2 regions of the Pseudomonas sp. H2_A10 genome follow, and region 2 is predicted to be linked to the other one. Evidence: riboswitches for the same ligand, from Rfam matches in the RefSeq annotation. Region 2 holds a riboswitch; the other holds the start of a gene.
What was found. A riboswitch is a leader RNA that binds a small molecule or an ion and turns the genes downstream of it on or off. The one in region 2 is predicted to bind cobalamin.
Positions count from the first base shown of each region.

Region 1 (7,609 bases), 940 kb from region 2:
ATGCCGAGGGCACAGTACAGCGCCAGAATCTCCAGCGCCCACCCGATATAGGGCGCCCACGACAGCGCGGTGGCCAGCAGCGTCAACGGCACCACGGCGATAAACCATGCCGTCACGCCATGGCTGCGCCAGCCACGGCCACCGCTATTGAAGCGTTGCTCGATGCGCCCGGCAAAATTGCCGAACGCCACCAGCGGATGCCGACGCCTGGGTTCACCCAGCAGCGCATCCAACGCCACCCCGGCGACACACAGCAAGGCCACACTCATTGACTCGCTCCCCACGTATTCTCATACAACATGTCTTTCAGCGGCCGCGGTTCGGCCCAGCCTTCGAGCTGCAACATCGGTGCCGGATAGAATTCGGCCACCGGCCCCAGGCACAGCACGGCCAGGGGTTTGGCGCCGGGCGGCAGGCCCAGCAGATCGGCCAGGGCCTGGGGGTCGAACAACGATACCCAGCCCATGCCCAGCCCTTCGACACGGGCAGCCAGCCATAGATTCTGGATCGCACAGGACAGCGAAGCCATGTCCATTTCCGGCAAGGTACGGCGGCCGAAAATGTGCCGCTCGCGATCATCCATCAACGCCGCCACCAGTACTTCAGCGCAGTCGTGAATGCCTTCGACCTTGAGCTTCATGAATTCATCGGAACGTTCGCCCAGGGCTTGGGCGGTGCGCACGCGCTCTTCTTCGACCACTTGCTGGATTTGCCCACGCAGGTGGCGGTCGCTGATGCGGATAAAACGCCACGGCTGCATCAAACCCACACTGGGTGCCTGATGCGCGGCCTGGAGCAGGCGATGAAGCAATTCGGGAGCCACCGTACCGCCGCTGAAGTGGCGCATGTCGCGGCGCTCGGCGATGGCGCGGTAGACGGCGTCGCGGTCGGCCGGGGCAAATGCGTTGTCGGTCATGGCCCTATCGAGGGCAAGCCCCCTCCCACATTGGGTGCAAACAAGGCGGCGACCGCTGATGGGTTCGATGGGAAATAAAAGTGCACATAAGAGGCTGTCATCCGCCCCTGTCGGTAAACCGCCTCGGCACCGCGCCCACCGTTAGGGCTCAGGCCACGGGCAATCGGCTGGCACTCGGTGCTGGTCAGGGAATGGTGATACGTGTGCCCACGCAACACGCCTTCCGGCAGTTCGACGCTTTGCAGGGCCAGGGCCGCGAGTTTCTTTTGCATCACCGCATCGCCCGGTAAAAGGCCGAGCAGTTCGGCACGGTTGCCGTCGACGTCGGTGAGCGAGTCCAGCAGGTAGAGCATGCCGCCGCATTCGGCGAGCAACGGCTTGCCGGCGGCGTGGTGGGCGCGGATGGCAGCGAGCATAGGGGTATTTTCCGACAGCGCCTGGTGGTGCAGTTCCGGGTAACCACCGGGCAGATAGAGGCTGTCGGCGTCGGGCAGTGCGTGATCATGGATCGGCGAAAAGAAGCTCAACTGAGCCCCCATCGCTCGCAGCAGGTCGAGGCTGGCGCCGTAGGTGAACGCGAAGGCTTCGTCACGGGCGACGGCGATGCGCACGCCCTTGAGCAATGGCTCCGCCTCGATCACCTGCGGTGCGGCGAAGGCCACCGGCGGCGGCAGCGCGACTTCGCAACTGCTGCCCAGGGCCTGGGCGGCGGCGTCCAGGCGCACATCGAGATCATTCAATTCGCTGGCCTGCACCAGCCCCAGGTGACGGCTGGGCAGCTCGATACCGGTCTCACGTGACAACGCGCCGTACCAGCGCAGGCCTTCGGTGAGGCTGCCTTCGAGCAACTGCGCATGGCGCAGCGTGCCGACGCGGTTGGCCAGTACCCCGGCAAACGGCAGGTCCGGCTGATAGCGCGCCAGGCCCAATGCCAGCGCGCCAAAGGTCTGGGCCATGGCGGTGCCGTCGATCACGCCCAACACCGGCACGCCGAAGTGCCGCGCCAGGTCGGCGCTGGACGGCGTGCCGTCGAACAGGCCCATCACGCCCTCGATCAGGATCAGGTCCGCCTCCCCCGCCGCTTCCCACAACAAGCGGCGACTTTCCTGCTCGCCCACCATCCACATGTCCAATTGATAAACCGGCGCACCGCTGGCGCGCTCATGGATCATCGGGTCCAGAAAGTCCGGGCCGCATTTGAACACGCGCACGTTGCGCCCCAGGTTGCGATGCAAACGGGCGAGCGCGGCGGTGACGGTGGTTTTGCCCTGGCCGGACGCCGGAGCGGCGATCAATACAGCCGGGCAATGACGGGGCGGGTTCACAGTTCGACGCCCTTCTGTGCCTTGATACCGGCCTGGAACGCATGCTTGAGCATGCCCATTTCAGTGACGGTGTCGCCCATTTCGATCAACTCGGGCTTGGCGCCACGGCCGGTGACGACCACGTGTTGCATCGGTGGGCGGGCTTGCAGGTCGCTCAGAACATGATCGAGGTCGAGGTAGCCATGCTTGAGGGCAATATTGAGCTCATCCAGCACCACCAGGCCAATGGACGGGTCTTGCAGTAATTGGCGCGACACGGCCCAGGCGGCTTCGGCGGCGGCAATATCGCGCTGCCGGTCCTGGGTTTCCCAAGTGAAGCCTTCGCCCATCACGTGAAAGCGCACTTGCTCGGGGAAACGGCGGAAAAACAATTCTTCGCCGGTACTGTTACGCCCCTTGATGAACTGCACCACGCCGCACTGCATGCCATGGCCCATGGCGCGGGCGAGCATGCCGAATGCCGAGCTGCTCTTGCCTTTGCCATTACCGGTGAGCACCAATAGCAAGCCGCATTCATTGGGTGAATTGGCGATGCGCTCGTCGATCACGGCTTTTTTGCGCAGCATGCGTGCCAGGTGGCGTTCATCGCGGTCGGGGGTATCGGTCATGGCAGCTCTCCGTTGGGGCTGAACAAAAACGGCGGGCAGGGAAAAGAAAAAACAGACAGCCAAGCATCGCCCACCGTGATGCTGTTGGATGATCCTGGCCGGTCTCCGGGCTCATGAGTGGCGTTCTGAAGCGAACAGGTCGACGCTGCGCCTTCCCATATCGCGAGCGATACAGTGGCTCAATGCAGGGTCTTGACTCATTTACCGTTGCGGGGGCAGCGCCGGAATTGCGGCGGCGCTGTGTATAAGCGCGCTCACTCACCGGCTTCCCTGTTTCACTCTGTCGACCCACGGGTCACAGAGCACCTGGAACAAGCGGCGAAGGTTAGTGGGTTGGAGGGCTAGCTGCAAGCGTCAAGCCTAAAGCTACAAGCAGGCATTGCGCCGTCTTGCAGCTTTAAGCGTGCAACGTGGCATTGATTCTAAGGATTACGCGCCAGATTGCCCGGCAATACGCGCTTGGCACTCAGGTAAGCATTCTGCCAATACGCTTTGGACAGGGTGTCCAGTTTCACCGTGCCACCGGTTTGCGGCGCATGGACAAAGCGACCTTCACCCACGTAGATCCCAGCATGGCTGACCTGCGAGCCACCACCGGTGGCGAAGAACAATAGGTCGCCGGTTTGCAGGTTCTGCTCGCTCACATCCTGGGCGCGCATCACGATCAGCTCGCGCGTGGTGCGTGGCAGGGAAATGCCGGCGGCGTCGCGGTAGACGAAGCCGATCAGACCGCTGCAATCAAAACCGGAGTCTGGCGTGTTACCGCCCCAGCGATAAGGCGTGCCGACCAGGCCCAGCGCACGAAAGAGCACGTCTTCGGCAGCAGGCGAAAAGTTCTGGGTGGAATAATTGAACACCGGCTTGGGCTTGACCGCGATGGGCGCGGGCGGCGGTGTGCGGCTGGCGCAGGCGCTGAGAAGCGCGGCGCAAACAATTAGAATCAGGCGGGCCGAGGTCGACATGTGCAGAACAATCCTGGTCTGGATGCGGCTTTCGCTGCCGAACGCTGAAAACCAGAACGCGCAAGCAAAGCTCGCGCGAACGGGTTACAACAATATCCAGGGATTCTAGCGCTTACGCGTCAAACTTCAAGTATCACTTTAAGTTTACTTACTGGCGGTAACCGTAGTCGGGGCCATGGCGAGTGCGCGCTTGGCTTCGATGAAGGTTTTGCTCCAGTAGCTGTCACCCAGGCTGTCGACTCGCACACCGCCACTGCGACGGCTGCTGGAGTGGATAAACTGGTTGTCACCCAAGTAGATACCGGCGTGACTGACACGACCACGGCCTGCCGTACTGAAGAAAAGCAGATCACCGGGCTTGAGGTTGTTGCGTGCGACCAACGGTGCTTTCACGTTGATCATTTCGCGCGTGGAGCGTGGCAGGTTCATGCCGGCTTCTTCGCGAAACAGATAGCCGATAAAACCGCTGCAATCGAAACCGGCTTCGGAGGTACCTCCGAAACGGTAACGGGTACCGATCAGGGACATGCCGCGTTCTAGGATACTGTCGGCCAGAACTGGAAGCTGGTAAGGCTTGTTGCCGGAGAAATCGGCCAGTTCTTTCTCGGTTGCCAGCTCTTCTTCATAAACGGAAGCAGACTGCGCAGCGACGAATTTTGCCTGGGACTGTTGTTGAGGCTTCTGCTGCTCTGCCACTTGTTGAGGGTGGGAGGCGCAACCAAACAACAGGGTAACGAGTGCGAGAGGCACGAGGGGTGCGAAGCGATTTAGCATGGGCACGACCGTGGCTGATGTGTAAAGAAGCCGAGACTATGCCCTCTATCACATCGATTTGCAAATTCAATCGTGCGCTATGTGACTTCGCGATTGGACCGTGACATCTAAGCCCTGATTCCAATTAATGACGTAAATGCGTAGCCCGCCGGGCTCAGACGTAGGTTTTCTGGCGCCTGAAAAGTGCCGAATCGTGACAAATCAACGTGTTACCAACCCAACGTCTCTTTGAGAAAAGGGATCGTCAATTTTCGTTGCGCCTGCAAAGAGGCCTGATCGAGCTGCTCAAGCAAATCGAACAAGGCGCTCATGCTGCGGGTACCGCGGGTGAGGATAAAGTGCCCCACTTCGTCGGTGAGGTGCAGGCCACGACGGGATGCACGCAATTGCAGGGCGCGCAGCTTGTCTTCGTCGGACAGGGGGCGCATCTGGAAGATCAGCGCCAGGGTCAGGCGTGACTTGAGGTCGGCCAACTTGACCGGCAATTCCCGAGGCGACGTGGCGGCGGCAATCAGCAAGCGCCGGCCGCTGTCACGCAAGCGATTGAATAAATGGAACAGCGCCTCTTCCCAATCCGCCTTGCCGGCGATCACCTGCAGGTCATCCAGGCACACCAGTTCGTACTGTTCAAGGTTGTCGAAGATGCCGATGCCGCGATCCATCAGCTCAGCCAACGGCAGGTATACCGCCGGCTCACCCATTTGCTCGAAGCGCAGGCAGGCGGCCTGCAACAGGTGGGTACGCCCCACGCCATGCTTGCCCCACAGATAGATCAGGCTTTCAGTCCACCCGGCGTCGGCTTCGCAGAGCCGCTCGACATAGCCGAGTGCAGCGGCATTGGCGCCTGGGTAGTAATTGATAAAGGTGGCGTCATCACGCAGACGCACACCTAAGGGCAGCTGAATCGGTTTCATGCTGACTGAACGGCTCCCATCGAACCGTTAGTGGCCTCTGTGTAAAGTTTGCAAAGTTTATACCCGTGAAGCCGGGCGCACAATGCAGCAGACCACAAGCAAAATCAAAGGTTTGCGTTAACTTGCCGGTTTTTTGCGGTTTGTTTGACGGCACAGGGCCATAAACGCCAAACCCGGCCGAAGCCGGGTTTGTGACGCCGCGATTACAACTCGGGGTCTTCGACGCCCGTGTACACCTCGGAATCCTTGTACAAATCATGTACATGGCGCACCAGCACCATAATCACCGCCGCCACCGGCAGCGCCAGGAGGATGCCCGTAAAGCCAAACAGCTCGCCGCCCGCCAGGATCGCAAAGATCACCGCCACGGGGTGCAGGCCGATTCGATCGCCCACCAGCAATGGGGTGAGCACCATGCCTTCCAGGGCCTGGCCGACCATGAATACCGCAACAATGCCCAGCATCGGGTAAAGGTCACCGCCAAACTGGAACAGCCCGGCCACCAGCGCCGCACCGATACCAATCACAAACCCCATGTACGGCACGATGGCGGCCAAGCCCGCGATCAGGCCGATCAACAGGCCCAGCTCCAAGCCTATCGCCATCAAGCCGGCGGCGTAGATGATCCCCAGTGCCAGCATCACCAGCAACTGCCCGCGCACGAACGCCCCGAGCACTTCATGACACTCACCGGCCAGGGCGACGATGCGCTCCTCGCGGTTGCGCGGCAGCAGGCTGCGGATCTTGGCCATCATCACATCCCAATCGCGCAGCAAATAGAACGCTACCACCGGGATCAGCACCAGGTTGGTCAGCCAGCCGATCAATGCCAGGCTGGAGGCGGTGGCCTGGCTGAGGATCACACCCACGATATCGGTGGTCTGGCCCATATGTTCGCTGATCGCCGCCTTGACCTTGTCGAACTTCCAGAAGCCGTCCGACAGCCCGAGCTTGGCCTGGGCCCACGGCATCGCCGTGTGTTGCAACCAGTCGAGCATCTGTGGCGCCAGTTCATAGAGGCGGAACAATTGCTTGGCCAACATCGGCACCAGCACCAATACCAACGCGGTGATGATCAGGGTAAACAGCGCGAACACCGCGACAACCCCCAAGGTCCGCGACAGCCCGACCTTCTCCAGGCGATCCACCACGGGATCGAACAGATAGGCGAGCAGCAACGCAACCAGGAACGGCGTCAGGATCGAATGCAGCAAGAACACAAAAACGCACAGCAGGACAATCCCGCCAAGCCACACCCAACGACGCGTATCCGCCATACACCACTCCATGCTTCTATCTATATAAGGAAGAACTGTTTACCAACGAAACCGCAGTTGCGCCTGAGGCTCAGGTGCGGCGGGCGGTTGCGCGCCTGGCGCTAACGGTTGCGGCGCAGGCTCGCCCGCGGGAATTTCCTGCAACTTGGCCAGGCTCAACTGGGTGCGCAACTGATCGGCGCTGCCATTGACGCGATACACGATGCGATCGCCCTCCACACGCAGCGGCTGGCCACCAAACGGCTCAAGCAAATGCCCCAGCGCCGCATAGCGTTCCAGGGTCATGCCCTGCACTTGCAGCAATTGTTCGGTGCTCACGCCCGGCTTGACCGCAAAACGCGGCGCCAGCTTTTGGCTGATCGCCAGCATCACCGCGTCGGCCACGGCGCCGGTATCGGCACCTTGGGCGGTGCCCTGCTCGCTCTTGTCACCCAGCCACAGGCGCCATTTGGCTTGCCATTGGTTGCCTTCCTGGCGCGCATGTACCGCCAGCAAGGCGTCGGCACCGTAACGTTCGGAAGCGGCGCGCAAGGGGGTGGCATCGGCGCTTTCCAGGTTCGGCGCGGTGGCCACGACCTGCTCGTCCAGATCCCCCAGGGGCAGGCGCAGCGGCAAACCGCGATGTTGTGCCGCGCGGCGCAGGGCCTGGGCAACGCTCTGGCCATCGCCTACCAGGCTGCTGCCTTCGGTGGAATCGTTGAGCCACCAGCCGAGGATCGACGGCCGATTGCTGCCCCAGATCGACAGGCCCGCGTCACGCAGGGCGCGGTCGGTGCTGACCGGATCGAAGTCCACTTGCAGGCTCTCGGGCGGCCCGGCGTCATAGCCATATT
Region 1 is NZ_CP162821.1:2,574,787-2,582,395, reverse strand. It holds gene cbiB (adenosylcobinamide-phosphate synthase CbiB) at 1-269, opposite strand, end outside; gene bluB (5,6-dimethylbenzimidazole synthase) at 266-916, opposite strand; gene AB4O23_RS12050 (cobyrinate a,c-diamide synthase) at 913-2,241, opposite strand; gene cobO (cob(I)yrinic acid a,c-diamide adenosyltransferase) at 2,238-2,849, opposite strand; cobalamin riboswitch at 2,929-3,174, opposite strand; gene AB4O23_RS12040 (C40 family peptidase) at 3,272-3,811, opposite strand; gene AB4O23_RS12035 (C40 family peptidase) at 3,956-4,585, opposite strand; gene hda (DnaA regulatory inactivator Hda) at 4,795-5,499, opposite strand; gene AB4O23_RS12025 (AI-2E family transporter) at 5,703-6,776, opposite strand; gene AB4O23_RS12020 (DUF2066 domain-containing protein) at 6,816-7,609, opposite strand, start outside.
Region 1: it holds a riboswitch for cobalamin, as region 2 does, so the genes downstream of both, cobO (cob(I)yrinic acid a,c-diamide adenosyltransferase) here and cobW (cobalamin biosynthesis protein CobW) in region 2, are expected to answer to the same signal.

Region 2 (7,609 bases):
CAAAGCGATGTGCATGGCCAAATCGCGCGGGCCCAGGCCCTGTTCGCTGGCCTGCCAGCCGGGCCTGTTGTCTTGGGCGCAAATGGCCTGGATCACCGGGATATTGCGGCGAAACGGGCGCAGGTGCGGAGCTTCGGGGCTTGATTGAGCAAAGCCGGTGGTGTTGAGAATCAGCGCCGCGCCGACCTCGTCCAGCAGGTCCTCGACCACCGTCAGGCAACCGGGCTCTTTCAGGCTGGCCACCGCCATCGGCAACGGGTTCAGGCCCGCCACCTGCAAGCGTTGGCAGAACACGTCGATAAAACCGGTATTCGCCGCCTGCAAATGCGAACGGTAGAACAACACCGCGACCACGGGCCGTTCGGCATGCCAATCGGCCTGCCAGTCATTGAGCCGGGCGTTGGCTTTACGCGGGTGATAGATCGCGGTGCGCGCCAGGGGTTGCGGCTCGGCCCACGGGTAATCACGGCCCAGATAACCGCTGGCCAGGCAGCGATAGAAATCCAGCGCATTGCCCAAGCCGCCCTGACGCAGAAATTGCCACAGGCGCTCGCGTTGCTCGGCGTTGACCGTGCTGAGACCACTGAGTTCGGGGTCGGGACGATCATCGCCCGGCACCAGGATCAGCGTGACGCCGCGCTCGGCCAACGCCACCAGACGTTCGATGCCGTAACGCCAATAAGCGATGCCGCCATGCAACGAAATCAGGATGACCTTGGCGTGGCGCAGCACTTCGTCAACGTAGAGGTCGACCGAGGCGTGGTTCTGCACCTGCATCGGGTTGGCCAGGCGCAGGCTGGGGTAATCCTCGGGCAGTTGCTGCGCCGCTTCGGCCAGCAGCGCCAGGCTCGAATCGCCGCTACACAGGATCACCAGTTCGGCGGGGGTTTGACCAAGGTCGGCAATATTGTCGTCCGCGACGAAACCACCGGGCTGAGTCCTGAGCAGGTGCATGGGTTAAGCGCTGAGCGCGGCGCGCAATTGCGCTTCAAGGGCGGCGGCATCCAGCTCCTGGCCGATCAGCACCAGGCGCGTAATGCGCGCTTCGTCTGCGCCCCAGGCGCGGTCGAAATGCTTGTCAAAACGCGTGCCCACGCCCTGGATCAGCAGGCGCATCGGCTTGTTGGGGATCGCGGCGAACCCTTTGATGCGCAGGATGCCGTGTTGCACCACCAGTTGGGTCAGGGCGTCGAGCAGCAGCGCTTCGTCGGCTTGCGGCAGGTCGATGGAGATCGAATCAAACGCATCGTGGTCGTGATCGTCTTCGCCTTCATGGTGGTGATCGTGATGGCTGTGGCGACCATCGATGTGCTCCTCGGAGCCGGCACCCAGGCCGATCAGCACGTCGAGCGGCAGGCGACCGCTGCTCGCTTCAATGACCTTGACGGCCGGCGGCAGCTCTTCGGCGACTTCCAGGCGCACGCGGGCCAGGTCTTCAGGGCTGATCAGGTCGCACTTGTTGAGGATGACCAGGTCGGCGCTGGCCAGTTGGTCGGCGAACAGCTCGTGCAGCGGCGACTCGTGGTCCAGGTTCGGGTCGAGTTTGCGCTGGGCGTCGACCTGGTCCGGGAACGCGGCAAAGGTGCCGGCGGCCACGGCCGGGCTGTCGACCACGGTGATCACCGCGTCAACCGTGCAGGCGCTGCGGATTTCCGGCCACTGGAACGCTTGCACCAGCGGTTTTGGCAGGGCCAGGCCCGAGGTTTCGATGAGGATATGGTCGAGGTCGCCACGACGGGCCACCAGTTCGCGCATCACCGGGAAGAACTCTTCCTGCACCGTGCAGCACAGGCAGCCGTTGGCCAATTCGTAGACACGGCCGTTGGCTTCTTCTTCGGTGCAACCGATGGAGCACTGCTTGAGGATTTCACCGTCGATACCCAGCTCGCCGAATTCGTTGACGATCACCGCGATACGACGGCCCTGGGCGTTGTCGAGCATATGGCGCAGCAAGGTGGTTTTGCCCGAGCCGAGGAAGCCGGTAACGATGGTGACGGGAAGTTTGGCCAGTGTTTTCATCGGATGCCCTTTTGGGGCGGGCATACGGGACGATTGGCCCTGCGACAGCGCGCAGCAGCGGATTTCGTCACCGGATCACCCCGCCCGGTTGAATTGGAAAATCGGTTGCGAGGCAGGTCTCCTGGCTTGGGGCTTGCGGGCCGTACGACCGGCGCCGGCTGCGCCTTCCCGCCTGATCGGCAGTGGCATGGCAGTCGGTAAACCCTTCACAGTTGCGGGGGCAGCCGCGGCTTGAACCGCGTTCCCTTCTTAGCTTCGGCCTGGGCCGAAGAACCTCGAAGGGTGCAAGGCTACAGGGGCTCGGTCAATTTGACTACCGCCGCTCTGCATGCTTTCCTACAAGCCTTGTTTCGGGTGCCCTTCACAGGGTGAAACGGGAAACCGGTACGTCATATCCGTATGGCAAGTCCGGTGCTGCCCCCGCAACGGTAAGCGAGCGAAGCGTCAGATCCACTGTGCCTGTACGGCATGGGAAGGCGATGCTTTCTAGACCCAGTGTCCCTCGCAAGCCCGGAGACCGGCCCGAAAACTTCAGATAACAAACCCGCGGTGGGCGGGCGCTGTTCAGAACCCTGTGGGCCTGGCTCGCGGGGTTTTCATGCGCTCGTTTCACCCTGACACCTGAAAGGGACGCGCCATGTCGATCATCAGCAGCACCTCGCACACCGCCAGCAGCACCTCCACCCTGAGCCAACGCCTGAGCGCCGCTATCGGCGCGTCGATCCTCGGTGCGTGCCTGGTGTATTTCGCCGGTTTCTCGCACATTGAGGCGGTGCACAACGCTGCCCACGATACCCGCCACAGCGCCGCGTTCCCGTGCCATTGAGACCTGCCGACATGATCAAGCGTATTGCGCAAACCGCAGGGTTCAGCGGCCTGTTGGCCGCCCTGCTGCTGACCCTGCTGCAAAGCTTCTGGGTTGCCCCGCTGATTCTGCAGGGGGAAACCTTTGAAAAAGCCCCGGCCGCCACAGAGGTTGTGCATGAGCACGCCGCCGGCGCTGCCGCGCACACCCATGACGCCGAAGCCTGGGAGCCGGAAGACGGCTGGCAGCGCGTGCTCTCGACCACGGGCGCCAACCTGGTGGTAGCCGTCGGTTTTGCGCTGATGCTGGCTGGCCTTTACACCTTGCGCACGCCGACTCGCACCGCCCAGGGCCTGCTGTGGGGCCTGGCGGGTTACGCGACCTTTGTGCTGGCGCCAACCCTCGGCCTGCCACCGGAGTTGCCGGGCACTGCCGCCGCTGACTTGGCGCTACGCCAGGCATGGTGGATCGGCACCGCCGCCTCTACTGCCGCCGGTATTGCGCTGATCGTTTTCGGCCGCAATGGGCTGCTCAAAGTGCTGGGCGCAGCCATCCTCGCGGTGCCGCACATACTCGGCGCGCCGCAGCCGCTAGTGCATTCAATGCTCGCGCCGCAAGCCCTGGAGGCGCAGTTCAAGATCGCCTCGCAGCTGACCAATATGGCGTTCTGGCTGGCCCTGGGCCTGATCAGCGCCTGGCTGTTCCGTCGCAACCGCGATGATCGCTACTCGGCATGACCTACGTGGTCGGCCTGGGCTGCCAGCGCGGTTGTGATGCAGCCACCCTGTTGAGCCTGTTTGATGCGGCCCTCGCCGAGGGCGGCATCGAGCGTCACCGTGTCACGGCACTGGCCAGCATCGACCGTAAACAAAACGAGCCGGGGCTACTCGCCCTGGCCCGATGGCTCGACCTGCCCTTGCGGTGCTTCAGCGCCGGGCAACTGGCCGTTTATGAAGCGCGGCTGAGCCATAAATCCGCAGTTGCCTTCGCCCATACCGGCTGTTACGGCATCGCCGAAAGCGCCGCCCTGGCCCTGGCCGAACAGCTCTGCGGCGGCCCTGCCCGCTTGTTGATCACCCGCCGGAAAACCGCCCAGGCCACCTTTGCGTTGGCCTGCGCCGGCTAAAATCCCGATAATCGCGCTTTCCGATCATGAGCATCCTTCATGCTCGCCCGTTTTTCGACAGGAACTCTCCATGACCGTCTACTTCATCGGCGCCGGCCCCGGCGACCCGGAATTGATTACCATCAAGGGCCAACGGTTGATCCGCAGTTGCCCGGTGATCATTTACGCCGGCTCCCTGGTGCCCGCAGCGGTATTGGACGGCCATCAGGCGGAACAGGTGGTCAACAGCGCCGAATTGCACCTGGAGCAAATCATCGACCTGATCAAGGCCGCCCATGCCAAAGGCCAGGACGTGGCACGTGTGCATTCCGGCGACCCGAGCCTGTACGGCGCGATTGGCGAGCAAATCCGCCAGTTGCGCGAATGGGACATTCCCTTCCAGATCATCCCCGGCGTCACCGCAGTGGCGGCCTGCGCTGCGTTGCTGGAGGCCGAACTGACCCTGCCGGACATCGCCCAAAGCGTGATCCTGACGCGCTACGCCGATAAAACCAGCATGCCGGTCGGCGAAGACTTCGACAGCCTGGCCCGCCACGGCACGACCATGGCGATTCACCTGGGGGTCAATCATCTGGAAAAGATCGTCACCGAGCTGTTGCCGCATTACGGCGCGGATTGCCCGATTGCCGTGGTGCACCGCGCGACGTGGCCGGACCAGGATTGGGCGGTCGGCACGCTCGCTGATATCGCCGGCAAAGTCGCCGCCAAGGGCTTTCGGCGCACGGCGCTGATTGTGGTGGGTCGGGTGCTGGCCAATGACAGTTTCAGCGAGTCATCGCTGTATCGGGCTGGGCATGCGCATCTTTATCGACCTTAGCTTTTTTACCAGATGCGTGTATCAGCCAGCGGTCGAGGCGACTGAGGCACCGCTATCGGAAGCAAGCCCCACACCTAATCTTCCGTCTGAGATAAACAACGTAACCCACTGAATTAAAAGTATAAAAAACGGCGCTCACGGGGCGCCGTTTTTTATTTTCGCAGTGAACGCCTTACTCAGTAGTAGGCGTTTTCTTTCTGCGTATGGTCGGTCACGTCACGTACACCCTTGAGCTCCGGAATACGCTCGAGCAAGGTGCGCTCGATGCCTTCACGCAAGGTCACGTCGGCCTGGCCGCAGCCTTGGCAGCCGCCGCCGAACTTGAGGACAGCGATGCCGTCTTCGACGACGTCGATCAAGCTGACCTGGCCGCCGTGGCTGGCAAGCCCCGGGTTGATCTCGGTCTGCAGGTAGTAGTTGATGCGCTCGTTGACCGGGCTGTCGGCGTTGACATTCGGCACCTTGGCGTTGGGCGCCTTGATGGTCAACTGGCCGCCCATACGGTCGGTGGCGTAGTCGACCACGGCGTCATCAAGGAAGGCTTCGCTGAAGCTGTCGATGTACGCGGTGAAGCTTTTCAGCCCCAGGGCGGTGTCTTCAGGCTTCTCTTCACCAGGCTTGCAGTAGGCAATGCAGGTCTCGGCGTACTGGGTGCCGGGCTGGGTGATGAAGACGCGGATACCGATTCCTGGGGTGTTCTGCTTGGACAGCAGGTCGGCCAGGTAATCGTGGGCGGCGTCGGTAATGGTTATGGCAGTCATGGAAACTCCTCACAGGCTTGCCGGCAGTTTACGCCAAAATATTACGCAGGTACAAAGTCCGAGTATTTTTGTCGGAAAAGCGTCGACCTGCCTGTCAGAGGTTTTCATAACGATTCATGTCCAACACCCCCTCTTCCACAGGCGTTGTCTCGCGGATGTACTGCGACAAATCATGGAAATACTGCCAGAACAGCGGATGGCTGCGGCGCACGCCCCAACGATCAACGATGGCTTCGAACTGCTTGGCGTCCTTGGCCTGTTCCATCTGCGCAACGAATGCAGGCACTTCCCGGGCCGGGATATTGAACATGAAGTTGGGGTAGCTGCTGAGCACGCCCGGGTAAACGGTCAAGGTATCCAGGCCCGACTGATAGCGATAGGCCTCACCCAGCAGGAACGCCACGTTACTGTGGGCACGGTTGCGCAGCAGGCTGTAGACCATGCGCTGGCCGCTGGCGGTCTCGATACGCAACATCGTCGCTTCGGGCAATTGATCGATCACCTTGAGCCCCGCCGCCGGGCGCGAGGTCAGGCGACTGAGGGCCTGTTCCACATCCTGCAACGTCGCGGAGATACCGTTGCGTGAGCAATAGGCGCCCGCGCAACGGTTGATCGGGTCCGGGCTGGCATTCAAATCGCCGTAACGGGTGAGCAACTGGTTGGCAAAGTCGCGCTTGGGGTCTTTTTCATCCAGGTGCAGACCGCTCGGCTTGTCGTCGTCGATGGCTTCGTAGTCCAGCCAGAGTTTGATCTTGCCGCTGTTCTGGTACCAGTCGTCCATAAACCCGTCGCGGGTGTCGGCAGGCATCAGGCGCAGGAAGTTCTGCTCCGCGCCGTTGCGGATCAGGTCGAAGTACAGGCGGGTCTGGGCCTGGTGCGAGACGTTGCCGAACACATCGAAATTCACCGCCAACTGATAATAGGTGCGCTCCAACAGGGGGTAATCGAATAACCACATCGTCTGCGGCACTTCGCCGATCAGGCCCTTGGTCACCGACGCGCTGTCAAAGTGACGGAAGATGCTCAGCAAGGCATTGTCGTTACCCGCCCACAGGCTTGACCAGCTCGGCGGTGGCAAATCGGCGTAACTGTCGCGGCGCAGCGCTTCATATTCGTTGCGCTTGTCGCGGTAGAGCCAGCCACAGGCTCAGCACGCTGCCCACGTCGTCGTTTTGCCCCGGCATGGCCAACAACGGCGTCGCCTGGCCGCGATACCGCGCATCGGTGATATACAAATCATGGTCAGGGTCTTGGAACAGCGCCCAGAAATTGTCGCGGATCACGTCCGTGGCGATCTGCCCCCGGCACACCGGCCCGCGAATGAAGGTGCGCACGAAATATTCGGCGTTATCCAGCATGAACTGGTAACGGGCCTTGGCCGGGATAGCTTCGAACGTGTCGAACGGGTTGGCCCGACGCCCCGGCCCATAGCCCGGCAAGGCGCTGACCTGCCAGTTGCCGGCGTAGAACAGCGCCTTGATGCGCGCCATCTTCTGCGCACTGAACGGGTAAGTGATGTGGGTTTTATGCACGATCACGCCCTGCACCGGCCACAGGCGGTAATACACGCGGGTGCCGGGGTCGTCATTCGGACGGCGGGTATTGATCAAGTCGATCGGCTGCCCGCTTGGCGTACGCGAGCGCACCCACTGGAAGAAATGCCCCGGCTCGCCGCCCTCAAAGTAGAGATGGGCGAGAAACAAATGCTCGTACAGCCAGCGCGCCACCAGGCTTTCACGGGCGCCTGGCTGGTTGAACAGGTTTTCCCACTGCTGCACTTGCAAGGCTTCGCTGGCACTCGGCGCCAGGCCCTGTTCATCGATGGGCGCGCCGGAGGCCAGCCAGCGTTGCAGGGTTTGATATTGCTGGTCAGTCAGGCCGGTGACCGCCAACGGCATGCCTTCTTTGGGATGGCTGCCGGCGTAGGCGTTGAACTCGGCGGGCATGGCGCACGTGTTTTCGCGATTCAAGCCCAGCACGATGTCTTCGGGCAGCTTGGCGTTGGGTTGCAACGGCGCGTTATGGCCCAACTCCAGCATGCGCGCCATCAGCGCGGCCTGGCTGCCCTGGGCGTCGAGCAC
Region 2 is NZ_CP162821.1:3,511,225-3,518,833, reverse strand. It holds partial or broken gene cobN (cobaltochelatase subunit CobN) at 1-954, opposite strand, end outside; gene cobW (cobalamin biosynthesis protein CobW) at 958-2,019, opposite strand; cobalamin riboswitch at 2,114-2,312, opposite strand; cobalamin riboswitch at 2,355-2,559, shown strand; gene AB4O23_RS16420 (CbtB domain-containing protein) at 2,657-2,845, shown strand; gene AB4O23_RS16415 (CbtA family protein) at 2,857-3,561, shown strand; gene AB4O23_RS16410 (cobalamin biosynthesis protein) at 3,558-3,950, shown strand; gene cobM (precorrin-4 C(11)-methyltransferase) at 4,021-4,767, shown strand; gene nfuA (Fe-S biogenesis protein NfuA) at 4,944-5,528, opposite strand; partial or broken gene AB4O23_RS16395 (fatty acid cis/trans isomerase) at 5,623-7,609, opposite strand, start outside.